One region of the Psychromonas sp. psych-6C06 genome, then DNA from elsewhere that is predicted to be linked to it. Evidence: predicted binding sites of a transcription regulator. Region 1 holds the regulator's gene; each other region holds the start of a gene.
What was found. Region 1 encodes NrdR, which represses ribonucleotide reductase genes. Its sites were predicted from a motif close to AAACACNANATNTNGTGTTT; they were not measured.

Region 1 (10,645 bases):
TGCAGCAGAAAGTAACAGTGATGATGGCACTCCTGTTACCGATAACGCTGCACCGATTATTAATTAGATGACTTATTCAATCGCAACATTTGCCGGTGGCTGTTTTTGGTGTATTGAAGCAGCTTTTAACTCTCTCAAGGGAGTTGATAGTGCTATATCAGGTTATACTGGCGGGCAAACTCTTAACCCTTCATATGATGATATTTGTACTGGGCAAACTGGTCATGCTGAAGTGGTTCAAGTTACTTTTGATGAAAGTATCATAACTTATCAAGACCTATTGGCTATCTTTTTTACCCTGCACGATGCGACTCAACTCAATCGACAGGGTAATGATATCGGCACACAATACCGTTCTGCTATTTTTTATCATGATAAAACTCAACAGCAACTCGCCCAACAATATATCGATGCTTTATCGAAGCAAAGTGTATTCTTAGCACCAATTGTAACTGAGCTTGAACCATTAACGCAATTTTACACAGCAGAAGCATACCACCAAGGCTACTACCTTAAAAACCCTAATCAAGGCTATTGTGCGATGGTTATCAGCCCAAAGTTTAATAAGTTCAAGAAGCATTTTCACGCGAAATTAAAAGGTTGATAGGCTTAAATTATCCGGCACTACAAACTTCCACTTGTTAAAATAATTATTTCTCTTCTTTAATTAGTGCTATGAAAGTTAGCTATTATTAAAGAAGGTTACTTTGGGTTTATGCTCTAATAACAATTCTACTAATATAGTGTTCGAATTTTACGTAGGAAAAAAGAGGTAGCACAAGGCGAAAGTTACAGTAAATAGTTGTTCTATTTGCAAAACTTTTAACGCAGAGATAGCTTCTTTTAACCAGTACGAATGATCTGTTATTTAATGGATTTGGTATAAATAATAAAAATATGCGCTAATCCTCCTCTGGATAACTAAGTGATCTAAAATTACGCAGAAAAAAACGCATAAGAACAAGGCGCTAGTTATTAGGATTGAAAATAACAAAATGTCATTTATTTTAACCAGCAAGGTTGATCAGGTATTTATCTAGTTTGGTATAATAAAAAGTCCACAGGAAAGCATCATGCAAGTTGAAAGCTCCGATTCTGATATATTTATGAAGTTAAGTCACCTCAAAGAGGTGTTAGGTGCGATCACAGATATGATGCCAGATAGGCATTTCATTGTTAACGAAACAGGGAATATTTTATGTCGATTTGGGAATACTGAATCTGAACAGTTTTATGAGGTTAACAATTATAATCCAACTACCGTTGCAGAGTTTACTTCAGCAGAAAACACAAAAAACATATTAGCTACGATTGAAAAGTCTTTACAAACTCAATCGATGATTGTGCTAGAAACTTCGAGCAAAATTGAAGACGTCAATAAGTTGATGCCAAATATTAGTGGTCCCATCGCCGAACAATGGTTCGAATTACGCATACGCCCATTACATTTTAAAAGTAATGATAAAAGCTTAGTGATTATATCCACACGTAATATTACAGAACGTAAATTAAAAGAAATAAGGTTACAGACGCTTTCACTCACCGACCCATTAACACAACTCTATAATCGTCGTTATGCTACCGATGAATTAACCCGTAATTGGCAACGTTTCGTGCGTTATCAAAAAGATATTACGGTGCTAATGTTAGATATCGATTTTTTTAAAAAAATCAACGATACCTATGGACACGATGCTGGTGATCAGGTGCTTGTTACATTAAGTCATTTTTTAAAAGCGAATATACGTAACATCGATACCATCGCACGCTTAGGTGGAGAAGAGTTTCTTATTATCATGCCTGATGTCGCGGTAAATAATGTACAAGCTGCTTGCGAGCGGTTAATATTTAATATATCTCAGCTAAAGATCCCTTTAGAAGATAAGCAATTAAATATCACTGTTAGTGGTGGGCTAGGTCAATTCAGTCAGCGAGATAAAAATATGGATACTCTATTAAAACGTGTTGATAGAGCCCTTTATCAAGCAAAGGAGCAAGGAAGAAATAGGATCAACATAGCCTGAAATGGGATGGCATTTAACAACAGCGAATAGCTTATGCTGTTGTTAATAATATTATGATTTAAACAATAAATGTTGTTATAAAGCCAATAAGTCCACCAAACACGCCCCCCCAAACAACTAACCATCCAAGATGCTTTTTAATCATTGCCTGAATGATCTCTTTTACAAGTTGTGGCGTTAATTCGTTTAAGCGTTGCTCAATAATTTTTTCAATTTTCGCCAAGATATCTTGCATCATATCAGGCTGTTCAATCTCTTCTTTTAACAGCTCAATAAATTGTTCATCCTGCGTGAGTTCTATAATGGATTTTTTCATATGCTTAATAAAAGGTTCGCGCAGAGGCACCAGAGCCTCCTCACCACCAAACATGCCTAACATCGGGCCAAAAGAGGAATCCATAATCACTTTGATTAAACCATCATAGGTAGGGTTAAGATCAACCTTTTCAACCACTGGTACAAGATTTAAATGTGCAGGAGAAAGCATGCCCGCACTTAAAAAGCGATCTACATTCTCAAGGGTAAAAAACTGTTCCATCATCAGCGTGCGAATACCTTTTTTAAACTCTTCAAAATGTGCAGGCACAACACCTGAGCCATACAGAAAAGGTACTTTTTCAAATAACATAAATACCGCAAGCCAGTTCGTCAGTGCACCAGAAAGTGCAAATAATCCGACCATAGCTAAGATATCTTGCTGTAATAATAAACCTGCAACTAAAATAAGCGCAGCGATGAAGTTGGTGATGAAACTTTTATTCATTGTTACCTCTTTTCTTTTAATCTCAGCTCTGATTAACGAAAACTATTATATTTAATTTTTACGTGTGCCACTTATATTTCGTCGTTCAAGGCATATCATCATAGCAATCGCAAACTTGAGATTATACCAATTCCGCTAATATAGTGATCAAATATTACGCAGGAAAAAGGAGTTAGTTCAAGGCGAAAATTGATGCAAATGGTTGTTCCCTTTACGAAATTTTTAACGCTGAAATAGCTTCTTTTAACCAGTAAGATTAATCAGTAATTTAATGGGTTTGGTATTAGACCAATTGAATTAATACAAAAAAATCCAGTGGCAAAAGCGACTGGATTTTTATTTTTAGCGATAAAACACTGGATACTGCATTTCATCCTTAAAGCACTTTATGCGTCGCGTAATTTCAAACTACGCAATGCTTTATCTAAAACACCATTAACGAATTTGTACGATTCGTCAGTAGCAAAGTCTTTAGCAAGTTCAATAGCTTCGTTCAGCACTACTTTTTCGGGTACGTCAGTACGATAAGTTAGCTCAAACATCGCTAAGCGTAAAATAGCAAGATCAACCATATCTACGTCTTTAATTTTACGAGACAAGTAAGGTGATAATTTTTCGTCAAGGACATCTGCACGATTAATTACACCAGAAAGTAACTCTTTAAAATAAGGCACATCTGTTTTTGAAAGATCTTGGTCGACGGTAAATTGATCAACAATCTGCGCAAAGGTAGCACCTGTAATTTGCCATTGGTAGACAGCTTGCACTGCAAATTGACGTGCGCGTCGACGTTCAGCGGGTTTCATTTTCATTAACCTAATTCCGCCATCACATTAACCATCTCTAGTGCGCTAAGTGCAGCTTCGCTACCTTTATTACCCATTTTAGTACCAGCTCGCTCGATTGCTTGATCGATTGAATCTGTTGTTAATACACCAAAAGCAACTGGAATATCATAGTCTAAAGAAACTTGTGCTAACCCTTTATTACATTCGTTAGCAACAAATTCAAAGTGTGGTGTGCCACCACGAATAACCGTACCAAGTGCAATAATTGCATCGTGTTTTTTAGAAGCAGCAACACGCTTAGCGACTAACGGTAACTCAACAGCGCCCGGCATACGAACAACAGTAATGTTGTCATCTTGCACTTGACCTGTACGTTTAAGGGTATCAACGGCACCCGCTAGTAACTGCTCATTAATAAAGCTGTTAAAACGAGAGATTACAATTGCGATTTTCGCATTTGGTGCAGCTAAGCCACCTTCAATTATTTTCATTTTCTACCCTTACTTAACGTGTCTTACAAAGAAAGTGTGCATTCTAGCACACTTTTTTTTATCTACTAGGATCTGTTAATCTTTCTCGGTCATTTTTGACTTAATCACGTTATTCAGTGATGTAATCAACTACTTCAAGACCGAAACCTGACAGTGCATGGTAGCGTTTCTCTGAACTTAACAGTGCCATTTTTTGCACGCCTAAATCACGTAAAATTTGCGAGCCAACCCCAACTCGGCGACTTGCTCCCTGTGTTTTTGCAGCCACACGTTCACCCGCATCTTCTTTAGCAATATTCTTAACTTGTTCAATTAATGATTCTGCTGTTTCTTGATGGCCTAACATCACCAAAATGCCACCATCTTTTGCTAAACGTTGTAAAGCATTACGCATTGGCCATGTTTGTTGTGATAGACGCTCAGAAAAGAAGTTATCAGAGAATGTATTTTGAAGATGTACACGAACATTAGTTACGTCCCCCTCTTTTACTTCACCATTAACCAACGCAAAGTGAACCTGTTTATCGATAGTATCTTGGTATGCAACAAGGTCAAACTCACCAAATTCAGTGGGTAATTTACAGCTTGATACTTTTTCGATAGTCGTTTCATTATTATTGCGATATTCAATTAAGTCAGCCACAGTACCTAATTTAATGCCGTGTTTTTCAGCGAATACTTCTAAATCAGCTCGGCGTGCCATGCTGCCATCTTCATTTAATATTTCAACAATCACACCCGCTGGTTCACGCCCAGCTAAACGCGCTAAGTCACAGCCTGCTTCGGTATGTCCTGCACGTGTTAATACACCACCAGCTTGTGCTTTAAGTGGGAAAATATGACCAGGCATAACAATGTCAGTCGGTTTTGCATTTAAGGCAACAGCACGTTGCACCGTAATCGCACGGTCGGCAGCTGAAATACCTGTTGTGACACCTTCAGCAGCTTCAATTGAAACCGTGAAGTTAGTTGAAAAGGCAGCCGTATTATCATCGACCATTAGTGGCAGTTTAAGCTGTTCACAGCGTGCTTCGGTCAAGGTTAAGCAGATTAAACCACGGCCATATTTGGCCATAAAGTTGATTGCTTCGGGGGTTACCATATCCGCAGCCATGATTAAATCACCTTCATTTTCACGATCTTCATCGTCCATTAAGATAACCATTTTACCAAGGCGAATATCTTCAATAATCTCAGCCGTTGTATTTAATTTCATTTTTTATCCTTACTAAATAAATGCTTTACTTAACCCATAAAACCACTGCGAGCAAGCAGCGATAGGGTTGATTCTTTTTCTGGGCTATCACTTTCCGAGCCACTATAGGCTGCCTTATCACCCATTAATAATCGTTCTAAATAACGTGAAACAACATCGACCTCTAAATTGACTAACGTACCAACCTGATAATGAGTCATCGTAGTTTGTGAAATGGTGTGTGGAATGATGGTCAACTTAAAGGATGCACCATCAATCGAGTTGGTTGTTAAACTTATCCCATCAACGGTAATTGAACCTTTTTCAGCAATATATTTTGCTAAGCTATCCGGTGCTTTTATCCAATATTCAACGGCGCTGCCTAATTGACTAATTGTCGTTATTTCACCAACGCCATCAACGTGTCCGCTAACAATGTGTCCGCCAAAACGAGAGGTGACTTGCATCGCTTTTTCAAGGTTGATCGCAAAGCCTGGTTTAATTGCAGAAAATCCACTGCGCTGAATAGTTTCGTTTGATATATCAACATCATAACCATTATCATGCAATTGTGTTACCGTTAGGCAAACACCATTATGGGCAATACTATCCCCCAGTTTCACATCACAAAGGTCTAATTCACCGCAGTCGACGGTAATGGTCATATCTTTTGCATGACGTTTGATAGTGGTAATTGAGCCAACGGCTTCGATAATGCCTGTAAACATATTAATCTCGATCACTTATTATACGGATATCATCGCCAATTAACGTGACATTTTTCAACGCTAACTGTACGACATCACCCATTTCAGAATAGTTAGGTAAGTTTACTAAGTTTCTGGACTGATCGCCCATTAATTTCGGTGATTGATACAATATAAATTGATCAACTAATTGTTGCTTGAAAAACTCGCCCGCCAATGTAGCCCCTGCTTCTACCCACAGGTCATTAATTTCATAGGTATTTAGTAGTTGCAATAGCTGTTTCAAATCGACACGACCATGCCCATCGTCGCGGGCAATAATCTGTTCAACATCAGCAACAAAGGTTAAGGTGTTTAAATCTACGCGCGGTGAAAGCGACACTAACAACACTTTACCTTGAAGACTAAAAAGTTTTTCATTAAGCGTTAATTTATTGTGCGAGTCTAAAATAATACGAATAGGTTGACGCAACTGTGTTTCAACAATTTCATCATTAAATTGTGACGATTGCTGTAACTCAGGAAAGCGCACATTTAAACTTGGATCATCGGCCATTATGGTGCCACTTCCGGTTAAAATAGCTCCCTGCATTGCACGGTAATATTGTACATCTATGCGAGCTTTAGGACCGGTTATCCACTGACTTTTGCCATTATGAAGCGCTGTTTTTCCATCTAAACTTGATGCCATTTTTACCGTCACACGCGCTGTTTTCGTTTTCATGCGCTTGATAAAGCCCAAATTCAAGGAGTTCGCTTTAGCTTCTAATAGGCCCACATCAACTTGAATACCTGCCTCTTCTAAAATTGCAATACCGCGTCCTGCAACTTTAGGGTTAGGATCAACCATGGCAATCACGACCCGTTTAATGCCCGCTTTAGTCAACGCAATAGCGCAGGGTGGCGTCCGCCCAAAGTGCGAGCAAGGCTCTAAGGTCACATAACAAGTAGCATTAATGGCTTTGGTTCCAGCCATTGCTAATGCATGGACCTCCGCGTGTGGCTCTCCAGCTTTAAAATGAAAACCTTCACCAACGATGATGTTATTAGCCACAATAACACAACCTACATTAGGGTTAGGCGCAGTCGTAAAGCGGCCTTTTTTAGCAAGTGTGATGGCTTGGGCCATATAGGCTTTATCTTGGTCTGAAAATGCAGTTGAACTCATTAATTACCTTTAATGTAAGAAGTAAAATTTCATTTATAAATAGAATAATATCAAGCGAATTAAGTATGTGATCTACATTTTGTGCAGGGTTCCCTTTACCAACGTTTCAAGGAAGAGATAAGTTACTTTAACCAGTATAATAGATCAGCTATTTCCTTCATTTGGTATAATAACTTACGGCTGAATTATGTCAGCCATAAATAATATCATCGTAGTTTACCCATTTATATAATGATGAACTAAGCATTACTTTTCTAGTCTAGCGATCTCTTCACCAAACTCTTTAACATCTTCAAAAGAGCGATAAACAGATGCAAAACGGATATAAGCAATTTTATCCAAGCTTTTTAGTAAATCCATTACCAATTCACCGACCATTTTAGAAGTAACTTCTCTTTCACCTGTTGCACGAAGAATCGTTTTTAATTTATTCACGCTCACTTCAATCGCTTCAATACTGACTGGGCGTTTCTCTAAGGCGCGATTAATACCCACTAACAATTTTTCATCGTCAAAGGGCTCACGACGTCCATCAGATTTAATTAAACGAGGCATCAATAATTCAGCACTTTCAAAGGTGGTAAAACGCTCATTACATTCATTACAAGCACGACGACGGCGCACCTGCGAGCCATCTGCGACCAGACGGGAATCGATAACTTTGGTATCCTGTGCACTACAAAATGGACAATACATACTGCCTCTCTTTTTATCTATTATTTAAAGCGATTCAAATCGCTAAACTCTTCATAGCTTTCTATTTTACTAAAATTAATCTGGTATTCCCCTTCAGCTATTTTATCTAAGCGTAGAGAATCAACACCCAGTGTTTGTAATTGTGAATAATTAACTAACTGATCATATTCAAGTTGTAACACACTTCGTAAAATCCAGCGACCTAAATCAACATTTGGATTAGACATCAATGCTTTACGCCCTGCTTGACATAGTTTACAGCTCAACCGTTGCCCAGAAGGTAAGCGAACTGAAAATGGAACATCTTGCTCAGGGAAAAAATCAGGAAACTTATCATGAATCCAACTTGGTATGGGAATATAAACCTCATCGGGATCGCGTTTTCGGCCATTCGCATTCCATTGATTTAATCCACTTCGCTCAAAGACGGTTTTATTACGCCCATACAGAGGAAGGTAAATAGTATCGAATGATTTTAATTTAGGGCTTAATTGTGTCGTTAATCGCATTTGCTCACTGAGTTGAGACAGAGGATCATCAGCGATATCAATGTTAAAGCTTGCTGCATAGTGGGATGTATTAAAACGTTTTAATAACGTACTCTTTGATAATGAAAAATTATAATCCGCAATACCATCGGTAAAAATAATTGAATTACTGTTATTATTAATCAGCTTGATATTTTCAATATCGACCAAATGCATAGGCTCTTCAAAAAGATGGAAAACTCCCTTGTCTCGCACCACACAATGATAAATAACACGTTTTAATCGATAAAGTCTTATCGTAAAATTAATGCGTGCATTTCTTAAACGAGCAACCTCTTTCACCATCTCTAATGTAGGTAAGTCAATATATTTACTTCGATCACGATTAAACTCAGCCACTTTTTGCCAAGACTTTTGATTGCCTATTAAAAATGTTTTAAGACCAATGCCAACACCGTTTTTCATCGCATCAATCGCGACATCTCCTCGTGACAGATCTTCTGCATTAAAGGCACGACAAAAGATACGTTCAGCTGCGCGATAATAGAGATATGGTGCCGTAGATTCAGAAAACAGGTTGGATAAACCTCCAACCACTTGCAAATAGTGATGATAGTCCTGCTTTTTTTGCTCTGATTGTATTCTATAAAAATGCACTGTTAACCTTATTGTTGAATAATATCAATCGAATTAAGTATGTGGTCTAAATTTTGCTCAGGAAAAGTGACTTAAATCAAGGCGAAACTTAACATAAATGGCTGTTCCCTTTTACGAACGTTTCAACGAAGAGGTAAGTTGCTTCAACCAGTAAATTAGACCCGCTATTTATTTCGTTTGGTATAATCCTAAAAGAATTGAAAAAATGATCTAAATTTTGAGCAATAAAAGTGGCTTAATACAGGCAAAAAAACGTAAATAATTGTTATATTATCGAAATTTTAACAATCAAGACTAATCACTTTTTTAATTCCATTAGTATTATTTCGTTGGATATAACAAACACCAGATAAAAAAAAACCACACAGAGTGTGGCTTTTTATAGTAACGCGTTAGCGATTAACCGTAAACAGGGTTTGCTTTACAGAATGCAGCAGCCTTTACTTTAACAGCTTCAATGGTTGCAGCTAGTTTTTCTTCATCTTTGATAACATCTAGGATGTCACAAATCCAACCAGCAAGCTCAGTTGCATCAGCAACAGTTGCACCACGGCGAGTAAATGCAGGTGTACCGATACGCAGACCAGATGTAACAAACGGAGAACGTGGATCGTTTGGTACAGAGTTCATGTTCACAGTGATGTGAGCAAGACCTAATGCTGCATCCGCTTCTTTACCCGTGATATCTTGAGCGATTAAATCAACAAGGAAAAGGTGGTTTTCAGTACCATTAGAAACGATTTTGTAATCACGCTTTTGGAATACAGCAACCATCGCTTTAGCATTAGCTAAAACAGACTCTTGGTACGCTTTGAATTCTGGTTCAGCACACTCTTTAAATGCAACCGCTTTAGCTGCAACAACGTGCATTAATGGGCCACCTTGACCACCAGGGAAAACAGCTGAGTTTAATTTCTTCTCAATCTCAGCATTTGCTTTAGCAAGGATAAGACCACCACGTGGACCACCTAATGTTTTATGCGTTGTCGTTGTAACAACATCAGCAAATGGTACTGGGTTAGGGTAAAGACCCGCAGCCACAAGACCAGCAACGTGGGCCATATCAACAAAGAGGTAAGCACCTACTTTGTCAGCGATTTCACGGAATTTAGCCCAATCAACAACACCTGAGTACGCAGAGAAACCAGCGATAATCATTTTTGGTTTGTGTTCAACAGCTAAACGCTCAACTTCAGCGTAATCAAGAATACCTGTATCAGGGTTGATTCCGTACTGAACTGAATTATAAGTTTTACCAGAGAAACTTACTTTAGCACCGTGTGTTAAGTGACCACCGTGAGCAAGACTCATGCCTAATACTGTATCGCCAGCATTACAAAGTGCAGCGTAAACAGCACTGTTTGCTTGAGAGCCTGCGTGTGGCTGTACGTTTGCGTAATCAGCACCAAATAAAGATTTAGCACGTTCAATCGCTAAAGACTCAGCAACATCAACATACTCACAACCACCGTAGTAACGCTTACCAGGGTAACCTTCTGCATATTTGTTTGTAAGCTGACTACCTTGCGCTTCCATTACACGTGGGCTTGTGTAGTTTTCAGATGCAATTAGCTCGATGTGATCTTCTTGACGTTGAACTTCGCCCGTCATTGATTCCCATAGCTCTGGATCGTAATCTGCAATATTCATATCGCGGTTAAACATGCG
Region 2 (10,645 bases), on a different contig from region 1:
ATAAGAACTCAATGTAGGCTTTAAGTCGAATTAGACGCTGACGAAAAGTGTGCGCTGACACTTCTGGCTGGCTGTTTGATGTTGCATGTATGGCATCCCTAATTCGCTTATCTGTAAGACTGACTACTGCACTGTTTTCGTTGTCATCTTCTGTGTCTGCATAGAATTTGCAAGTGCGAATGTAACTGTCAATTTCCTCAATAGATAAAAATATGCCACTCGCAACTCGTTCAACAAGATCAATACCTTGTACCATGAAAAAACAATATAGGAATTTGCACTCATAGGCATATTTCTTTCGAGTATAGAAAGATGGCGATTGCTTTGATTTCGCTTTAGATAGTGGTGAATTATGATTGCCATTAAGGTACAAACAGCAAGGAAGGCAACCATCCTCAACAACTACTGGAAAAGAATAGCCATTCATATCCTTGTATATTTTAATTTGTATATTACCACTCAAACTAACCATTACAAAGCCATTTAGTAACTACACATAAACATACTATGGTGGATATCTTGGTTTTGTAAAGGTAAAAAAAAGACTCAATTAAGAGTCTTATGTGTTCTTGGTTTATTTGTTTCTAAATATTCTTTACGTTTTTTTTAGTGGAGAGTACTCACAAAGATCTTCAATCAAACATGAGCCACAACGTGGCTTTCTGGCGATACAGGTATAACGACCATGTAAAATAAGCCAGTGATGTACATCCACTTTAAACTCTGCTGGAATTACTTTAAGTAGTTTTGCTTCAACTTGATCTACATTTTTACCCATTGCTAATTTAGTACGATTTGCCACACGAAAGATATGTGTATCAACCGCAATTGTTGGCCAACCAAAGGCAGTATTTAATACCACATTGGCGGTTTTTCTGCCGACTCCTGGCAATGCTTCAAGCGCTTCTCGATTTTCTGGCACTTCACTGTTATGAAGTTCAATTAACATTTTGCAGGCTTTAATCACATTGCTCGCTTTACTGTTAAATAGTCCAATAGTTTTGATATAGCTTTTTAATCCCGCTTCGCCTAGAGCGTAAATTGCTTCCGGCGTATTTGCGACAGGGAATAGTTTATCGGTCGCCTTATTAACCCCGACATCGGTTGCCTGTGCAGATAGAGTTACAGCAACAAGTAGTTCGAAAGGGGTACTGAAATTGAGCTCTGTTTCGGGTTTAGGGTTATTGTCGCGCAGTCGCGTTAAAATCTCTCTTCGTTTATCTTTATTCATGCGTCTGCATTGGCCTCTAGTTGGTTGTCGCGCTTAGCTTTACTTTCAAAGTACTGGTCGATTGCATTTTTCATAGCAATAATAAGCCCCATAATAATAAATGCACCTGGTGGCAGGGCTGCTAATAAAAAGCTAGTCTCAGTTTGATAGAGGGTGATAGTAAGAAAAGATGCCCACTCACCAAGTAGCGTCTCAATGCCGTCAAATAGTGTCCCTTGAGCGAGTATCTCACGAGCCATACCTAAAAGAAGTAATACGCCACTAAACCCAAGTCCCATCATTAACCCATCAAAAGCTGCATGTTTAACACTATTTTTAGACGCAAAGGCTTCAGCACGTCCGATAATGATACAGTTGGTTACGATCAAGGGGATAAATATACCCAATGAAACATATAACTCGTAGGTATATGCGTTCATTAATAGTTGTACACAGGTTACCAGGGAAGCTATTATCATTACAAAAATAGGGATACGAATTGCTTTTTGTACATGGTGGCGAATTAGTGAGACTAAGGTATTAGAGGCAACCAAAACAAAGAGGGTTGCAATCGCTAAGCCAAGTGCATTAGTTGTCGTATTGGTAACTGCTAATAATGGGCATAGGCCCAACAGCTGAACAATACCTGGGTTATTCTTCCATAGTCCTTGCCAACTTAACTCTTTATAAATTGCACGGTTATCTTCCTGAATAACAGAAGCATCTGCGTTGTCTATCGGTGTTGTGGTATCGCTTGTCATTATAATGCTCCACAATTTGGTGTTTGATTAAATAGCATTTGTTGGTTTTTATCAAAATAGATAAGAGCATCTTTAACCGCTAAAGTCACGGCGCGAGGGGTAATAGTTGCGCCAGTAAAAGCATCAATATCACCGCCATTTTTAGTCACCTCCCAACGGCTGTCTTGCGCTGCTTCATAATGCTTTCCGGTAAAGCTGTAAATCCAATCCGATTTATTGACTTGAATTTTATCGCCAAGTCCTGGTGTTTCCGTATGACGAATTGCTCGAACACCTGCCACTTTACCATCTGCAAAAATACCAATCGCTAATTTGATTTCGCCAGCATAACCTTTGAAGGTGCTTGTTTCGAGCATTAATGCGACAGGTTTTTCACCTTTTTTAGCCACAAACACCTGCTGTGACTGTCCTTTCCCCAGTAAATTATCATCATTAATGGTAAAACAACTGGCGAAAATATCATTGTCGTAGCTACTTTCAGGAATCAATTGATTGATGGTTTTAAGTAAAGCCATCTGCTCTTGTTTGGCAATAGCGGGTTTTGTTAACTGATTCACAGTGGCAACCGCTGCGGTACAGATGATGGCAAAAATGGCAAGAAGGAAGCCGTTTCGAGAGATAGTTGTCAGCATTATGCTCTTCCTCCATAAACTTTAGGTTGCGTATAATAATCGATTAATGGTACGCACATGTTCCCGAGTAAGACTGCAAAAGCAATGGCATCGGGGTAACCGCCAACATTACGAATAAGTACGACAAAGAATGCAATTAAAATACCATACAACAGGCGTCCTTTCACCGTAGTGGAGGCGCTCACAGGGTCGGTTAATATAAAGAAAGCGCCTAACATGGTGCCACCAGATACAAGGTGAAAAACTGGCGAGCCATTTAAGTCTGGTTGATATGCAAAAGCAATAAAGGAAAATACACTGATACCAACCAGGAAACTGACTGGAATCATCCATAAAATAATACGTTTACTCAGCAAAATAAGACCACCGAGTAAAAAGCCCATGTTTACCCATAAAATTGCCTGTGATGAGGAAGCTTTAAAGCTAGCCATATCAAAAATTTCTGTGGTGGTGAAGCCTGCCTTTAAGCTGTTTTTGACGGTATCAAGTGGTGTTGCCATTGTTAAACCATCAATACTGACACTCAGTTGTGCCATGCTATAACCATCTAAGGTATAACCGGTTAACACGGTACTTACTTGATCTAACAATGAAAGTTCAAAGGGCTGTAGGCTGAGCATCGGTAACCAAGCGGTCATCTGTACCGGAAATGAGACCAGTAGTAAGACATAGGCCGCCATAGCAGGGTTAAAAATGTTTTGTCCCAGACCACCATATAGTTGCTTTACAAATACAATAGCGAATAAAGTACCAATTACAGCGATCCACCAAGGTGCTAGAGGGGGAATAGCGATGGCGATTAATATACCTGTAAGTAACGCACTACCGTCTTTTAAGGTCTTAATTACTGGACGTTTACGTACTTTTAAAATGGTCGCTTCCGCCAATAATGCAACTAAAGAAGCGAGTGCTATTTGCAGTAAATTACTTAATCCAAAGAAATAACTTTGTATTAAAACTCCTGGAATTAAACATAAAATAACCCATAACATGACTTGTGAAGTACTACGGCGTGTACGTTGATGCGGTGAGCTTGCATTAATAAATGCCATTACTGTTGTCCCTCATTATTTGAGTCGCTATTGGCTTTTTTAGCCTTTGCTCTTGCGACCGCTGCTGCAATTTTCGCTTTTTTAACATCTTCTTCAGAAGGTGGCGCAACATCGTCTCCCACAGCATCAGAAGCTAATTGTGCCTGTTTTTTTTGCTGTTTAGCTAAGCGTGCTTGTTCTTTACGTTTTTTTCGTTCAGCAATAACAGCACTGTTGTCAGGTTCAATGGCAATTGGATCCATCAATTGGTTAGCGTTAGAGGCACTTTGAGGAGCCTCTAATTTGCTATCCACTTGCACTGAATCACTAGCAGAGGTTATATCGATATCACCTATTGCCTCCGCTTCTTCTGCAATCTCTGCTGCTTGTTGTGCTTTTTTAGCTTTCGCGCGGGCAATCGCTGCTGCGACTGCCACTTTTTTAGGATCTATATTTGAATCTGATGGTGAAGATGATTCAGTATTTTCTACATTCTCTGCAACCTGTTTCGCTTTTTTAGCTTTCGCGCGGGCAATAGCTGCTGCCACGGCTGCTTTTTTCGGATCGACACTTTGCTCCGGAGAAGATGGGACAGGCGTCGCTTCTTCTTCATTATTTACTAGGCTATTTTCAGACTGTTTGGCTTTTTTAGCTTTGGCACGTGCAATGGCGGCCGCAACAGCTGCTTTTTTAGAATCTGTACTTGGAATGCTATCAGGCTTCTCCTCGCTATTGTCAGCATTACTTTCGACCTGTTTGGCTTTTTTAGCTTTAGCACGTGCAATGGCTGCTGCCACGGCTGCTTTTTTGGGATCTGCCGTTGTATTTTTTTCTACGTTATTTTCTAAATTGGTTTCTACCGTTTTAGCATTACTTTCGACCTGTTTGGCTTTTTTAGCTTTAGCGCGTGCAATGGCCGCTGCTACTGCATCATTTTTTTGTACAGGCTTGGATATTTCTGTTTGTTGCTCTGAACTTAATGTGTCAGGGGTGCTCTGTTTCTTAGCTTTAGCACGGGCTAGTGCCGCCGCAATGAGATCCTCCCCCCCATTTTTTTCTTTCATTTGAGCTTTGCGTTTTTCTGCCGCTTCTTTATGTTTTGCTTGGCGGTCTAATTTAGCCTGTGCAAGTCGTGCTTCACGGTTTTCATGTCGAATACGTGCGATTTCAGCTTTCTTCGCCTCATGTTCTGCCACTTTTATTTCCGCTTTTGCAACACGGTAATACTCCACTAACGGGATATGGCTAGGACAGACAAAAGCACAGGCACCACACTCAATACAAGCATTTAGATTATATTGTTTTAGTTTGTCGTGATCTTGGCTTTTTGAATACCATAATAACTGTTGAGGAAGTAATGTCGCAGGACAAGCATCTGCACATTCAGAACAACGAATACAGGGCATTTCAGCGGGGGCTTCTGGAAACTCCTTCGCCGTTGGCGCAAGGATACAGTTACAAGTCTTAGTGACAGGCGCGCTGGTATCATTAATGGTAAAACCCATCATTGGGCCTCCGATAATGAGCTGTTTAACGGCGATAGAGTCGACCCAGTAGCGATCTAATAGATACTGAATAGGAGTACCGATACGCACACTCACATTGCCTCGTTTTTGCAATGAGTCACCAGTGAGAGTAACAATACGTGAAGTAAGTGGCTTAGCATCAATAATTGCTTGTTTGATTGCAAATACAGTACCCACGTTTTGCATTACAATACCAAGTTCACTAGGGTGTTTACCAATGGGGGTCTGTTGTCCGGTGATGATTTCAATAAGCTGTTTTTCACTGCCTGATGGGTAGATAGTCGGAATCACGCGCAGGCTAATATGACTGTTATTTTTACTCGCCTTGAGTGCTTCATTTAAACATTTAATTGCTTCTTTTTTATTATCTTCGATAGCAATTATGGTCAGTTGTGGTTGTAAAATATGATTAAGGATATTAATACCCTCAATAATTTCGTAAGCTTGCTCTTGCATCAAACGGTCATCTGCCGTGATGTAGGGCTCACATTCGGCTGCATTAATCAGCAATAATTTGATTTTTTCATGTTGCACTAATTTTAGGTGGCTGGGAAATCCTGCACCGCCTAACCCGACAATGCCTGCTTGTTGAATCGCATCGACTAACAATGCAGGAGCAACCTTTTCATAGGGTTCGGGTTTGATATATTCAACTGCCCTGTCTAAACCATCGGTTTGGATCACTACCGATAAAATGCCTAAACCGGAAGGGTGAAGATCACAACGCTTTTCTATGGCAATAACCGTGCCTGAACTACTTGCATGTTGAACCACCATTGCACTATATACTTTGGTCAAGGGTTGCCCTTTTAATACAGCATCGCCCACCTTAACTAATAATTCAGGGGTATGACCTTTCTGCTCAACGGGGATCACTAAAGTCGCAGGAATACCCGCATCTCTAATTGCATATTGACTGCTTTGCAGTTTATTTTCTTCAGGGTGAATTCCACCATGAAAGTTCCATAGTTTACCCGATGAAATCGCGTCTAATTGCTCATCACTGAGCAGGTTAAATTTTTCTGTCATACTAAAGCTCAGTGTTAACTTGGGTAGGGATGCGTTGTAAGTTCCATTGCCAGTTTTGTGTGGTTATTTCAATGGGTAGCATATCAATACAGTCAGTTGGGCAAGGCGCAACACACAACTCACAGCCAGTACACTCATCGGTGATTACTGTATGCATTTGACGGGTTGCACCCATAATGGCATCTACGGGACATGCTTGAATACATTTAGTGCAACCAATACATTCATCTTCACGTATAAAAGCGATTAACTTTGGTTTTTCTTCACCATCTAACTGTTTCGGTTCAACACCCATTCGTTCTGCCAGCTGGCGCATTACTGCATCGCCACCGGGAGGGCATTTGTTAATATCATCACCATTTGCAATTGCTTGTGCATAGGGCTTACAGCCTGGATAGCCACATTGTCCACATTGAGTTTGTGGTAACATTGCATCAAGCTCCTCTACAATGGGGTCTGCTTTAACTTTAAAGCGAATTGAGGAGTAACCGAGTAAAGCGCCAAACAGCGCAGCTAAGGTGGCGAGAGCTAAGACCGCCATTAGAATATTTAAAATCATTTAATTAATCCCGTGAAACCCATAAAGGCAAGTGACATTAACCCTGCTGTGATCATCGCAATTGCAGAGCCTTTAAAAGGGAGAGGAATGTCGGATGCAGCCAGACGTTCGCGCATTGATGAAAACAGTACTAGCACTAGTGAAAAGCCAATCCCCGCACCAAAACCATAAATAATCGATTCGACGAAGTCGTGGTTTTCATTAATGTTAAGGAGTGCCAAGCCTAATATTGCACAATTGGTGGTGATCAAAGGTAAAAAGATACCTAACAAACGATATAATGTTGGGCTGGTTTTATGCATTACCATTTCAGTAAATTGCACTACTACGGCAATCACCAAAATAAAGCTTAAGGTTTGCAGGTAAAGTAGATCGAGAGGGATCAACAGATAAGTATTAACAATATATGAAAGCGCGGCTGTTAAAGTTAATACAAACGTTGTCGCAAATGACATGCCAACTGCTGTTTCAATCTTATTAGAGACACCCATAAATGGGCATAAGCCTAAAAATTTCACTAATACAAAGTTATTGACCAGTACCGTGCCAAAAAACAGTAAAAAATAATTACTCATAAATTTTTTAATTCCACTAGCAGAATAGGGGGATTCGGAAGATTGCTAATACGGGCAGATTATAGCAAACAACCTCAGTAAAAATAACAACCTGTAGGATGTTTTTTTAGGAAGATAAAGTTTTGAACTGTATTGACAGTAAGTTGTTACTAGCAGCATACAGACCAGATAATAAGTGTTGAAAAAAGTGCAAGTTTTTCTCATTGATAATGTTGGGTTGATATAAATAATTCATATTTAATTTATGCCGATCGCATCTTTTTAAACACTAAATAAGCACCTCCTTACAAAGTTGATTTATATCAATATATACATATATTGTGTTATGTATAGTCTCGCTCCACTAGATGTAGTGTCCCTTTCTTTTCGGAGCCCCAATATGAAAACTGTTGTTATTAAGCGCGATGGTAGCCAAGCCCCCTTTAACGCACAGCGTATCGCTGAAGCTATTTTAAAAGCCTCAGGTGCCGCTCGCTGTAAAGGGGTTGATGCATTTGCTATAGCAACAGCTGTTGAAAATGAGTTACAGGGACAAATCGAAGTCGATATTCATCGTATTCAAGATAAAGTAGAACAACAATTAATGACCGATGGTCATTTAGAGTTAGCACGTGTATATATCGAGTATCGTCATGATCGCGATTTAGCACGAGAGCGTAAAAGCCACCTTAATAGTGAAATTGATGGTCTTATTGAGCAAAGTAATGCCTCGTTATTAAATGAAAATGCCAACAAAGATGGAAAAGTGATTCCAACTCAGCGTGATCTGCTTGCTGGCATTGTGGCAAAACACTATGCAAAATCGCATATTCTTCCGCGTGATGTTGTACGTGCACATGATAAAGGCGAAATTCATTATCATGATCTTGACTATGCCCCATTTTTCCCAATGTTTAACTGCATGCTTATCGATATAAAAGGCATGTTTACGCAAGGGTTTAAAATGGGTAATGCTGAGATTGAAGAGCCAAAATCTATCTCCACGGCAACAGCTGTGTGTGCGCAAATTATCGCGCAGGTAGCGAGTCATATTTATGGTGGGACGACCATCAATGGTATTGATACAACGCTTGAGCCCTATGTGGCGATGAGCTACAACAAACATCTTAAAATTGCAGAAAAATGGGGTATCGGAAACCCGCAGGCCTATGCCGATGAGCAGACCGAAAAAGAGTGTTACAACGCTTTTCAATCTCTAGAATATGAAGTAAATACTCTGCACACAGCTAACGGACAAACTCCTTTTGTGACCTTTGGTTTTGGCTTAGGTACATCATGGGAAGCGCGTTTAATTCAGCAGTCTATTTTTAAAATTCGTCTTGCCGGCTTAGGCAAAAATCGCAAGACGGCTATATTCCCCAAACTGGTTTTTGCCATTAAAGATGGTGTTAATCATAAGCCTGCAGATCAAAACTACGACATTAAACAACTTGCTTTGGAATGTGCATCAAAGCGCATGTATCCAGATATTTTAAACTTTGACAAAGTGGTTGAAGTGACAGGATCTTTTAAAACGCCGATGGGCTGTCGAAGTTTCCTTGACGCTTACCAAGAAAATGGACAAGCAGTACACGATGGGAGAAATAACTTAGGTGTCGTTAGCCTTAATTTACCGCGCATTGCCTTAGAAGCTGAAGGCGATGAAACAGCCTTTTACCGATTACTCAATGAACGTTTATTAATCGCTAAAAAAGCACTAGATACCCGTATTGAACGTTTATCAGAAGTGAAAGCTAGCGTTGCCCCTATTTTATATATGGAAGGTGCCTGTGGTGTGCGTTTGAAAGCCGATGATTGTGTGGCTGAAATATTTAAAAATGGTCGCGCCTCTATTTCACTTGGTTACATTGGCCTGCATGAGACCATCAATGCATTACATGATGACGATGGCCATCTGTTTGATGACCAAAATAAACAACATAAAGCGCTAGAAATTATTCGCCATTTAAAACAAGCGGTTGTCGCTTGGACCAAAGAGTCTGGTTACGGCTTTAGTCTTTATTCAACACCATCTGAAAACTTATGTGATCGTTTCTGTCGTCTAGATACTAAGCAGTTTGGTGTCTTAGAGGGGGTTACTGATCGTGGCTATTACACTAACAGTTTTCACTTAGATGTTGAAAAAACAGTTAATCCATACGATAAACTCGACTTTGAAATGCCATATCCTGAGATAGCAAGTGGCGGTTTTATCTGTTACGGCGAATACCCAAATATGCAGCATAATTTAAAAGCGTTAGAAGATGTTTGGGATTACAGTTATAGCCACGTGCCATATTACGGCACCAACACGCCTATCGATGAATGTTATGAATGTGGTTTTCACGGTGAGTTTGACTGTACCAGCAAAGGCTTTGTTTGCCCAAGTTGCGGTAACTCTGACTCAGAGAAAGTTGCTGTAACACGTCGTGTTTGTGGTTATTTAGGAAGCCCAGATTCAAGACCATTTAACGAAGGTAAACAGGAAGAAGTGAAACGACGCGTGAAGCATCTTTAAGTTTCTTCTGTTTTTCATGGAGGTTAAGCGGTGAATTACAGTAAATATTATCCTATCGATGTGTTAAATGGCGAGGGGACTCGTTGTACATTGTTTGTCTCTGGCTGTATCCATAATTGCCGAGGTTGTTATAACCAATCAACTTTATCGCCCGACGCTGGCGAGGAATTTACAGCTGAGCTAGCAGATCAAATTATTGCAGATCTCAATGATACACGTATAAAAAGGCAGGGCTTGACCTTGTCTGGTGGCGATCCCCTTCACCCTAATAATGTCCAGCAAGTATTAACATTGATTCAACGTGTCCACAGTGAATGCGTCGACAAAGATATTTGGTTATGGAGTGGTTACAAGCTGAGTGAATTAAACGCAAAACAACGTGCGGTGATAGCGTTAGTTAACGTGTTTATTGATGGTAAATTTGTACAGGCGTTAGCTTCTCCTAACTTAAAATGGAGAGGGAGTAGTAATCAAGTTGTGCACTACTTGAAATAGAGATTATTCTCCAAATACTGCATTAAGATCAACTACTAACAAAGCATTTTTTTCTTACTGTACTAAACTTACTAATTTAGATAGTAGGAAAGTTGTATGCTTTTTTCATCCTCCAAAGCGACTCCCCTCAAAGAGGCTAGCGTCGAATTTACAGACTCACAAAAAACAGAAACTTGGTCTGATTCTGATGGGTCTCTACTAGATTTTTCCGAGCACCAAAATATCCCTGCACTGAGTAGTTGTCGTGGTGGCCATTGCGGGGCTTGTGCAGTGCAATTACTTGAAGGTGAGGTCATTTATGAACCCCAACCTACTGCAGAAGTCGGCGGA
Region 3 (10,645 bases), on a different contig from region 1:
CCTTATCTATTTAAGTAGACTATATCGGCCAAACACGATTAAATAAAACTAATAATATTAATGCTTCATTAGCCTAGCTAATGATCGATAACACCCACTAAGGAAAGTGATGCAAGACTACAAGCTCTTAGCGGCACTCGATGCTATTTTAAAAACACAAAGCTTTGATAAAGCGGCAAAACAGCTGCACATTTCTCAATCGGCCATATCACAACGTATAAAATTACTTGAAAGCCATCATGGTCAGGCCTTATTGATTAGAAGCCACCCTATTAAAGCGACGACTTTAGGTCAAAAACTTTTAGGCCATTATCAACGTGTTTTACAGTTGGAATCTGAGCTTGAGGTTCAATTAAAAAATACCAAACAACGCCAGTCTCTTCCGCTTGCCGTAAACGCAGATAGCCTTGCAACATGGTTTGTTTCCGCGTTAGCTCCTCTGCTACAAGCACAGCAAGTCGCATTAAACCTTTTTGTTGAGGATGAATCTCGGACTTGGGAGCGACTCTCTAATGGTGAAGTGCTAGCCTGTGTGACCAGTAAACAAAAGCCGATGAGTGGCGGGGAAAGTCATTTTTTAGGGTTTATGGAATATGTGTGTGTCGCCACGCCTAAATTTATCGATCGTTATTTTAGTCAAGGCTTCAACCAAGTTAGCTTTCAGCAAGCGCCTGCGATTATCTTTGATCAGCATGATGATATCCACCTTAAATTTCTTGCTGATAACTTTTCTTTACAAGCGGGACAATACCCTTGTCATACGGTCCGCTCTTCACAGGCTTTTGTTGACCTTACACTGGCCGATGGAGCATATAGCCTTAATGCAAAGTTACAAATTGAAGAACACTTAAAAAGTGGCCAACTGGTCAATATAATGCCCGATCAGATTTTCTATGTGCCACTCTATTGGCAGTGTTGGCAACTATCGGGCAGGTTAATTAGTGAATTGACAGATAATATAATCGCCTATTGCCAACAGGTATTAGCGCAAACGACTAACATAAACTAAAGCGCGTTAAGAAAGTAGCTGACTTTTCGCAATCGGCTCAAGACAAGCTTCAAGCTCTTCGTCGGTAGTTGGCATAAAACCAAGTTCAAAGGTTTGACGAGAGCCCAGCATATAAGCGCTGGTTTCGCCATGATCGTGGTGAAACCATTTCCCATGTAGGCAGATATCAGTATAACATTTATCTTCCATTAACAATTTCATCATACGCTCCTCAATAATATTATGTAACGATAGTCACTTAACTGATTAACATTTCATTAACCTTATTAATTACCATAAAAGCGTAAATTTTCTACAGTAGCCTTGATCTAAATCAATCTAGTTAGCATGCAAAGTTGACTGGATAGGTTTGTGTTGATTTATGTGCAGTCACACAATGAAGTTTTCAGAACAACTAAAAAATACACAGTCCAATAATTAACGGCATAATTAATGCCAAAATTTACAATTAATCACCAAAACATGAACTAAATAGAATTTATGGTATTTGCCTATTCTTTTTTAAATAATGATATTGGTGCGTAATTATTTTCCAAATAGTGTTTGCATTTTATTACAAACATAGCTGACGTAAGCGAAAATGTTAGCAACCACCAACATCTTTTTTTATACGTAATTTATCCACAAAATTATCCACGCCAAGTTGAAAATTATTAGCTTGAAAAAAAGTTTAAAAGCGTTATCTTGTGCCTCCTTATTTAATGCAACACTATATGTTGTGTTTAAATTAAACAAATCACACAATTTACGAACAACACTTAATTTGTTACATAGTTGTAATTCACCCCTTAAAAGGTAATCAGAATGAATAAAAACCTGTTTGTTACTAAACGTAATGGCAAAAGAGAAAGTATTGATCTCGAAAAAATTCACCGCGTCATCACTTGGGCGGCCGAAGGTCTTAATAACGTTTCAGTTTCACAGGTAGAGTTAAACTCTCATATTCAATTTTATGATGGTATCCGCACTGACGATATACATGAAACAATTATCAAAGCAGCTGCCGATCTGATTTCTGAAGAATCCCCTGATTACCAATATTTGGCAGCTCACTTAGCCGTTTTCCACCTGCGTAAAAAAGCCTACCAACGCTTTACACCACCGAGTGTCTTTGAGCATGTGAGTAAAATGGTCTCTAAAGGAAAGTATGATGCACACCTTTTAGAGGATTACAGTAAACAAGAGTTTGAGGAGATGGAGAAATTCATCGATCACAACCGAGACTTAAACTTCTCATACGGCGCGGTCAAACAACTTGAAGGTAAATACCTGATTCAAAATCGTGTTACTGGTGATATTTACGAAAGTGCGCAGTTTTTGTACCTGTTAGTATCAGCGTGTTTATTCTCCGATTATGATAAATCAGTGCGTCTTGATTATGTAAAACGTTTTTATGATGCGACATCACAGTTCAAAATTTCATTACCGACGCCGATCATGTCTGGCGTACGTACTCCGACACGTCAATTTAGCTCATGTGTATTAATTGAAACTGGCGATAGCTTAGATTCTATCAATGCAACGGCAAGCTCAATTGTTAAATATGTATCACAACGTGCAGGTATTGGGATTAATGCCGGCCGTATTCGCGCACTGGGTAGTACCATCCGTGGCGGTGAAGCATTCCATACTGGTTGTATTCCTTTTTATAAATATTTCCAAACCGCGGTAAAGTCTTGTTCACAAGGTGGGGTGCGTGGTGGTGCGGCCACTGTTTTCTATCCAATTTGGCACTTAGAAGTTGAGTCTTTATTAGTACTTAAAAACAACCGTGGTATCGACTCTAACCGTGTTCGTCATCTTGATTATGGTGTGCAATTAGGACGTTTATTTTACCAACGCCTTATCGACAAAAAAGAGATAACTCTGTTCAGTCCATCCGATGTACCTGGATTATACGATGCCTTTTTTGAAGACCAAGATGAATTTGAGCGCTTATACCATCTCTACGAAGGTGATGAGTCAATTCGTCAAAGTAGTATTCCAGCCGTTGAATTATTCTCATTACTCATGCAAGAGCGTGCGAGTACCGGTCGTATCTACATTCAAAATGTTGATCATTGTAATACACACAGTCCTTTTGACAGTAAAGTTGCCCCTATTCGTCAAAGTAACCTGTGTTTAGAAATTGCGCTACCAACAAAACCTTTACAGCATATTATGGATGAAGAGGGTGAGATAGCGCTATGTACATTATCAGCACTTAATTTAGGCGCAATTGAAAATTTAGATGAACTAGAAGAGTTATCTGAATTAGCAGTACGTGCCCTTGATAATCTACTTGATTACCAAGATTATCCAATTAAAGCAGCTGAAAACAGCTCAATGGCTCGTCGTACTTTAGGTATAGGGGTTATCAACTACGCTTACTACTTAGCGAAAAATGGCGTTAAATATTCAGATGGTAGTGCTAACAACTTAACACACAAAACCTTTGAAGCGATTCAATACTACCTATTAAAAGCGTCTAATAAATTAGCGATTGAGCGTGGTGCTTGTCCTAAGTTCAATGAAACACGTTATTCGCAAGGGATTTTACCGCTCGATAATTACAAAAAATCACTCGATGATATCCACAGTGAGCCTCTGCACCTTGATTGGGAAACACTACGTGGCGACATCGTTAAACACGGCCTGCGAAACTCAACGCTATCGGCTTTGATGCCATCAGAGACATCAAGTCAAATATCTAATGCAACTAATGGTATTGAGCCACCACGTGGCTTCATTAGTGTTAAAGCGAGTAAAGATGGTATATTAAAACAAGTTGTACCTGAGTTTGATAAGTACAAAGAAAACTATGAGTTATTGTGGGATATCCCTAATAACCAAGGTTACTTAGAGCTAGTGGGACTAATGCAGAAGTTTGTTGACCAAGCGATTTCCGCTAACACCAATTACGATCCAAAACGTTTCGATGATAATAAAGTGCCAATGACAAACCTGCTAAGAGACCTGTTAGTCGCTTATAAAATGGGTGTAAAAACACTGTATTATCATAATACGCGCGATGGTGCGGATGATGAAAAAGTAGTGGAAGATGATGGGTGTGCCGGTGGCGCGTGTAAAATCTAGCTGATAATAGCAAACAATAATAGATATATTTTGGAGTATTCAATGGCTTACACTACTTTTTCAAAACTTGCTAATGACGCAATGAAAGAGCCAATGTTTTTTGGTAATCCGGTCAACGTAGCACGTTACGATCAACAAAAATTTGAAGTATTTGAAAAATTAATTGAGAAGCAACTCAGTTTCTTCTGGCGACCAGAAGAGATCGACGTAAGTCGTGATCGTATCGATTTTATGAATTTGCCAGATCATGAACAGCATATTTTTATCTCTAATTTAAAATATCAAACACTGCTTGATTCAATTCAAGGTCGTAGCCCAAATATGGCGTTATTACCGATTGTTTCGTTGCCAGAGCTTGAAACATGGATTGAAACATGGGCATTTTCAGAAACGATTCATAGCCGTAGTTACACGCATATTTTACGTAACCTGTTTACGGATCCAGGTGAAGTGTTTGAAGATATCGTAAATAATGATGAAATCCAAAAGCGTGCGACTGACATTTCAGGGTATTACGATGAACTAATCCATTCAGTGCAATATATGCAACTACATGGTTTAGATGATCAAGAAACTATTCCTTACCACAATATCGAAGGGAAACAAGAAGCATTAACACTGCGTGCCATTAAAAAGAAACTATACCTATGTATCTGTTCAACTAATGCACTAGAAGCGATTCGCTTTTATGTTTCATTTGCGTGTTCCTTTGCCTTTGCAGAGCGAGACTTACTCGAAGGTAATGCAAAAATCATTAAACTGATTGCCCGTGATGAAGCACTTCATTTAACCTCAACACAACAAATTTTAAATCTGTGGGCTGATGGTAAAGATGATCCTGAAATGGCAGAAATTGCACTTGAGTGTTTTGCCGAAGGACGTGAAATATTCATGCAAGCAGCTGAACAGGAAAAAGAGTGGGCACAATACTTGTTCAAAGATGGCTCGATGATCGGCCTTAATGAACAAATTTTATGTCAATACGTAGAGTACATCAGTAACCAACGTATGGTTGCTATCGGCTACGAAGCACCTTTCCCGGTTAGCACCAACCCTATCCCTTGGATAAACCATTGGTTAGTAAGTGATAACGTACAAGTTGCTCCACAAGAAGCAGAGATTAGCTCTTATCTTGTCGGACAGATTAATAGTAAAGTAGACAGCGAAGACTTAAGTACTTTTGAATTGTAAGTTATATGCCTCATACCCTCACCGTTGATGGGAAAAAATACCCGTTAAATAGCCAGCAAACCTTGCTTGAGAACTTAGAGTCTCAAGCAATTAAAGCAGAATTTCATTGTCGCGACGGGCATTGTGGCGCCTGCCGATGCACTTTAGTCAGTGGCCAAGTAAACTATATTACTTACCCGATGGCCTACCTGCGAGAAAATGAAATATTGCTTTGTTGTAGCCAATCAAAAAGTGACATATCGATAACGCGTTAACCTATACACAACAATAACAGCGTGAGTTTACTCACAAATAATTTGTAGTGCTTAAACATCTTCCGAATGCATTGCCCTATTCAAAAAAAATGCCTTATACTTTATCGTATTACTGACTTTAGGATACTTTCTACACTGGATGTTCACGCTTAATAAGCTCAGCCCAATTGTGTTTTTTCTCACCACCGTATTTAGCGTGGAGGCGTTATCACAAACAGATTTCACAGATGGTTATGAAGCAGCACAGGCAGGTGACTATAAACGTGCTATTTTACTTTGGACTCCGCTGGCAGAAAAAGGCGATCCTGCCGCACAATACACCTTAGGTTGGATGTTTGAAAGTGGCCAAGGTGTTCCACAAAACTATCAACAGGCAGCATTTTGGTACACCAAAGCGGCCAATCAAGGCGATGTTGCAGCACAATATGTGCTAGCTAACATGTATCAAAATGGCACTGGTGTAAAACGTAGTGATCAACAAGCGGTAATTTGGTTTACTAAGGCGGCTAACCAAGGTGATGCCATTGCTCAATTTAAATTAGGTGTCTACTTTCAAAAAAACGATAATAAGCAACAAGACTACCAAAAAAGCTTACGCTGGTTTACCAAAGCGGCACAGCAAGGGCACATCACCTCACAAATTAACCTGGGTAAAATTTATCAATCTGGCAAAGGTATTGCTATTAATTATAAATTAGCGATTAACTGGTATGAAAAGGCAGCCGTACAAGACAATGCACTCGGACAATACCACCTAGGCCATATGTATGAATTTGGCCGTGGTGTAGACAAAAATTTAAAAAAAGCCAAATCATTGTATTTACAATCTGCAACTAAACAATATGCACCAGCAGCTTATAAGCTAGCTGAGTTATATGAACTTGGTAAAGGCAGTGACACAGACTTTAAGCGCGCAGCTAAATGGTATAGATCAGCCGCTAATAAAGGTAATAGTGGTGCTCAATTTAAACTTGGAAACTTGCATAAAGAGGGCAAAGGCGTAAAAAAAAATATTCGTAGCGCGATCGATTGGTATACCCTAGCAGCGAATCAAAATCATGCGCTAGCGCACTATCAACTAGCTGTAATTTATGAAGAAGGGATTGAAGACAAACAAAAAAAACAGTCAATTCAACATAGTTACAAAAAAGCATTACAGCATTTTAAACTATCTTCTGAATTAGGGTATTCACGTGCACATGGTCGACTTGCTTATCTTTATGAGCAAGGTTTAGGCACTGAAGTCGACCTTCAAAAAGCAGTAGCACTTTACCAACGTTCAACACTCCCTTGGGCCATTAAGCGCTATCAAGTCCTCAGTGCACGTTTAAACTGCTATGATACAGCTACGACTAAGTTATTTTCCGTTAATATTGCCTGCACAGATCGTGAAACCCTTCGAGAAAAAATAAAAGAACAAAAAATTGTTCCGATTGAAGAAAACCTTGATCTCTGGACGGACACTTATTTTACAGGAGCAGTAATTAGAGGAAGTAGCAAGTTAAAGGTCACCTACACTCGTGATGATTTCTTTGTAAGCGCGGAATACACCTTTATAGGGCGCAGTAACCCCAAGCTCATTGGTAAGGTTAAAAATAAATTAGCCGAGCGATATGACCAGCCTCACAGCCAAAAAGGCACAGAGGCTGAGGGTGCAGTGAGTTATCAATGGAATCTTACTGATGGAATACAACTTACCATATGGCGTGAATGGCCAGATACCACCACTTATGTTCGTTATGTATCACCCCAAAAAAAATTATTACTTGATGCTCAGAAAAAACAATCAAGTGATAAAACATTTATCCCCGCTGAGGATAAAGCAGACGCGCGGATTGATCCGAGCCTTTTTTAACAAATCAGTTGGAATGACCTACTGATTCCAATAAAATCAAGCAAATATATTTATAAAAGTTGAAATAATGGATACCACTTTACTCTTTTTTATTGGCACAGCATTTACCTTTGGCATGATCATTAACTTCACCGGTTTACCACCAATGGTTGGTTTTTTGCTCGCAGGTTTCGCTTTAAACTACTTCGGCTTTGAAGCAATGGAAGGCTTAAACACCTTGGCAAATTTAGGGGTAACTATCCTACTTTTCTCGATTGGTTTAAAACTTGATATTCGCACGCTGTTTAAAACTGAAGTATGGGGGGGCGCAACAATCCACATTATTGCCAGTATCCTCTTTTATGCTGGCTTGTTATTCCTTCTGAAACAACTTGGTATCTATTTCTTCCTTGATTTAGAGATAAGTTCTTTATTGTTGGTTGCCTTTGCATTGAGCTTTTCCAGTACCGTTTTTGCGGTCAAAATACTCGAAGAAAAAAGCGAAACAAACTCGTTATACGGGCGTATTGCGATCGGTATTTTGATCATGCAGGATATTTTTGCAGTGCTATTTTTAACCGTTTCAGTGGGAAAAATCCCCTCTATTTGGGCATTAGGTTTATTTGCCCTGCCCCTTATCCGGCCATTACTTTTTAAACTATTAGATAGGGCTGGCCATGGCGAACTTCTGGTTTTGTACGGTTTCTTCCTTGCGCTGGTAATTGGCGCAGGTTTATTTGAATCAGTCGGTATGAAGGCTGATTTAGGTGCCTTAATAGCGGGTATGTTACTCGCGGGACATCCAAGTGCAAAAGATATGGCTAAATCCCTGTTTAACATGAAAGAGTTATTCTTAATCTGTTTCTTCTTAAGTATTGGTTTAGGTGGTTTTCCGCAGCTCGAACACGTGGTTGTAGCGGCTATCCTTTCGCTGTTGTTGGTGGGTAAAATTGCCCTGTACTTCTTAACCCTTGCTAAATTCCAGCTACGTTCACGTACCTCTCTATTTGCAGCTTTCTCATTGGCAAATTATAGTGAATTCGGATTAATTGTGGCATCACTAGCAACCTATAAAGGCTGGTTATCACAGGATTGGTTAATTATCACCGCGATTGCTGTTTCATTAAGTTTCATCATCGCCTCGGTGCTAAACAAGTACTCCGACGCTATCTACAGTCGTTTTACCTTAACATTAAAACGCTTTCAATCTACTCGTTTACATAAAGATGATAGGCCAGTACGTGTCGGAGATGCACAAATTTTAGTCATGGGGATGGGGCGCATTGGTGCCGGTGCATACGATGCTCTTAAAATAAGCTATGGTGAGCTAGTTATGGGAATTGACTATGACCATCAAACTACGCTTAGACATCGTGAGCAAGGGCGACGTGTAATAACCGGTGATGCGCTGGATTCCGACTTTTGGAATAAATTACAACTGACCGACAACATTAAACTCATTTTACTGGCGATGCCTGATCATAACGGTAACCGTTATGCAGCAGAACAGCTAAAAAAAATTGATAGTGCAAGCTTTAAAGTGGCGGCCCTTGCCCACTATAAAAGCGATGAAGTGGAACTTAATGAGTTAGGCGTAAGTCCTGTTTATAATATGTATGAAGAGGCAGGTTCTGGTTTTGCTCGTCATGTTTGGTCTGAGCTGCAACCTAAAATTCAAGCTAATAAAGTCGATCCAGAACTATAACATTTAACAAAAAAATAACACATTGCTATGAATCCTTTGAATTATGCAGCTATAACAGAGGAATTGTGACTTGGTAAACGCTATTTAGTGTGACTTTTTACCTTGATTCTGTAAAAATCATCTCAATTATTAAAACAAATTCATTTTTTGTAGCAGTTAGGTTAACAACTGTCATAGAAATGAAACTATAAAGGTAACAATATGTGTTCAATTTTTGGTGTGTTCGACATTAAAAGCGACCCTACGGCTTTACGTAAGCAAGCAATAGAGATGTCAAAATTATTACGTCACCGTGGCCCTGATTGGTCAGGTGTTTATGCAAGCGACAAAGCAATCCTAGTTCATGAGCGTCTTTCGATCGTTGATGTAAATACAGGTGCACAACCGCTATACAACCAAGACAATACACATATTCTTGCGGTAAACGGTGAGATTTATAACCATAAAGATTTAGAAGCAACACTAACCTGTGGCTATGAGTTCAAAACTAAATCGGATTGTGAAGTTATTCTTGGTTTGTACGAAGAGAAAGGCAACCAGTTCTTAGATGATCTAAATGGTATCTTTGCATTCTGTTTATATGACAGCAAAAAAGATAAATACCTTGTTGGTCGTGATCACATGGGTATCATTCCACTTTATATGGGTTGGGATGAGCACGGTAACTTCTACGTAGCATCAGAGATGAAAGCCCTGACACCAGTGTGTGTAAAAGTAGAGGAGTTCCCTCCAGGTCATTACCTAGATAGTGAAATCGGCGAACTCACTAAGTACTACATCCGTGATTGGATGGAATATGATGCAGTAAAAGACAACGGCGGTAGCGCAGCTGAGATTGGTGAAGCCCTAGAAGCATCAGTAAAACGTCAACTTATGTGTGATGTGCCGTACGGTGTACTACTTTCAGGCGGTCTTGATTCTTCCGTTATCTCTGCAATCACGCAAAAATTTGCAAAACAGCGCATCGAAGATAACGATCAATCTGGCGCTTGGTGGCCACAACTTCACTCTTTCTCTGTCGGTCTTGAAGGCTCACCTGATTTAGCAGCAGCACAAAAAGTAGCTGATGAATTAGGCACGGTTCACCACCCTATTATCTTTACTGAACAAAATGGTATTGATGCCCTTAAAGAGGTGATATACCACCTTGAAACCTACGATGTAACAACAATTCGTGCATCAACACCAATGTATTTAATGGCACGTAAAATTAAAGCAATGGGTATCAAGATGGTTCTTTCTGGTGAAGGTGCTGATGAAATATTTGGTGGTTACTTATACTTCCATAAAGCACCTAACGCACAAGAGTTCCATGAAGAGCTAAACCGTAAACTTAGCAAGCTACATATGTTTGACTGTTTACGTGCTAATAAGTCGATGTCTGCATGGGGTGTAGAGGCACGCGTACCATTCTTAGACAAAGAGTTCTTAGATGTTGCAATGCGTACTAACCCAGATCTTAAAATGATCAAAGATGGCCGCATTGAAAAAGATATTCTTCGTGAAGCTTTTGAAGGTAAATTGTTGCATGAAGTACTATGGCGTCAAAAAGAGCAATTCTCTGATGGTGTCGGTTA

Region 2: the regulator NrdR is predicted to act here: its motif matches at 7,662-7,681, upstream of nrdD (anaerobic ribonucleoside-triphosphate reductase).
Region 3: the regulator NrdR is predicted to act here: its motif matches at 1,714-1,733, upstream of nrdA (class 1a ribonucleoside-diphosphate reductase subunit alpha).

Annotation. Positions count from the first base shown of each region.
Region 1 covers NZ_PIZM01000014.1:27,661-38,305, reverse strand. Annotated here, with positions in the region: gene CW745_RS15525 (outer membrane protein assembly factor BamE) at 1-67, shown strand, start outside; gene msrA (peptide-methionine (S)-S-oxide reductase MsrA) at 68-604, shown strand; gene CW745_RS15515 (GGDEF domain-containing protein) at 1,074-2,024, shown strand; gene CW745_RS15510 (DUF445 family protein) at 2,083-2,787, opposite strand; gene nusB (transcription antitermination factor NusB) at 3,174-3,593, opposite strand; gene ribE (6,7-dimethyl-8-ribityllumazine synthase) at 3,599-4,066, opposite strand; gene ribBA (bifunctional 3,4-dihydroxy-2-butanone-4-phosphate synthase/GTP cyclohydrolase II) at 4,176-5,282, opposite strand; gene CW745_RS15490 (riboflavin synthase) at 5,312-5,989, opposite strand; gene ribD (bifunctional diaminohydroxyphosphoribosylaminopyrimidine deaminase/5-amino-6-(5-phosphoribosylamino)uracil reductase RibD) at 5,991-7,136, opposite strand; gene nrdR (transcriptional regulator NrdR) at 7,383-7,832, opposite strand; gene CW745_RS15475 (restriction endonuclease PLD domain-containing protein) at 7,853-8,977, opposite strand; gene glyA (serine hydroxymethyltransferase) at 9,377-10,642, opposite strand.
Region 2 covers NZ_PIZM01000001.1:158,309-168,953, forward strand. Annotated here, with positions in the region: gene CW745_RS16630 (hypothetical protein) at 1-256, opposite strand, end outside; gene nth (endonuclease III) at 596-1,231, opposite strand; gene CW745_RS00710 (electron transport complex subunit E) at 1,228-1,971, opposite strand; gene rsxG (electron transport complex subunit RsxG) at 1,971-2,603, opposite strand; gene rsxD (electron transport complex subunit RsxD) at 2,603-3,655, opposite strand; gene rsxC (electron transport complex subunit RsxC) at 3,655-6,189, opposite strand; gene rsxB (electron transport complex subunit RsxB) at 6,191-6,748, opposite strand; gene rsxA (electron transport complex subunit RsxA) at 6,745-7,323, opposite strand; gene nrdD (anaerobic ribonucleoside-triphosphate reductase) at 7,703-9,820, shown strand; gene nrdG (anaerobic ribonucleoside-triphosphate reductase-activating protein) at 9,851-10,315, shown strand; gene CW745_RS00750 (2Fe-2S iron-sulfur cluster-binding protein) at 10,412-10,645, shown strand, end outside.
Region 3 covers NZ_PIZM01000004.1:154,124-164,768, forward strand. Annotated here, with positions in the region: gene CW745_RS07790 (LysR family transcriptional regulator ArgP) at 110-1,009, shown strand; gene CW745_RS07795 (hypothetical protein) at 1,016-1,213, opposite strand; gene nrdA (class 1a ribonucleoside-diphosphate reductase subunit alpha) at 1,814-4,084, shown strand; gene nrdB (class Ia ribonucleoside-diphosphate reductase subunit beta) at 4,127-5,275, shown strand; gene yfaE (class I ribonucleotide reductase maintenance protein YfaE) at 5,281-5,529, shown strand; gene CW745_RS07815 (SEL1-like repeat protein) at 5,669-7,384, shown strand; gene CW745_RS07820 (cation:proton antiporter) at 7,452-9,068, shown strand; gene asnB (asparagine synthase B) at 9,270-10,645, shown strand, end outside.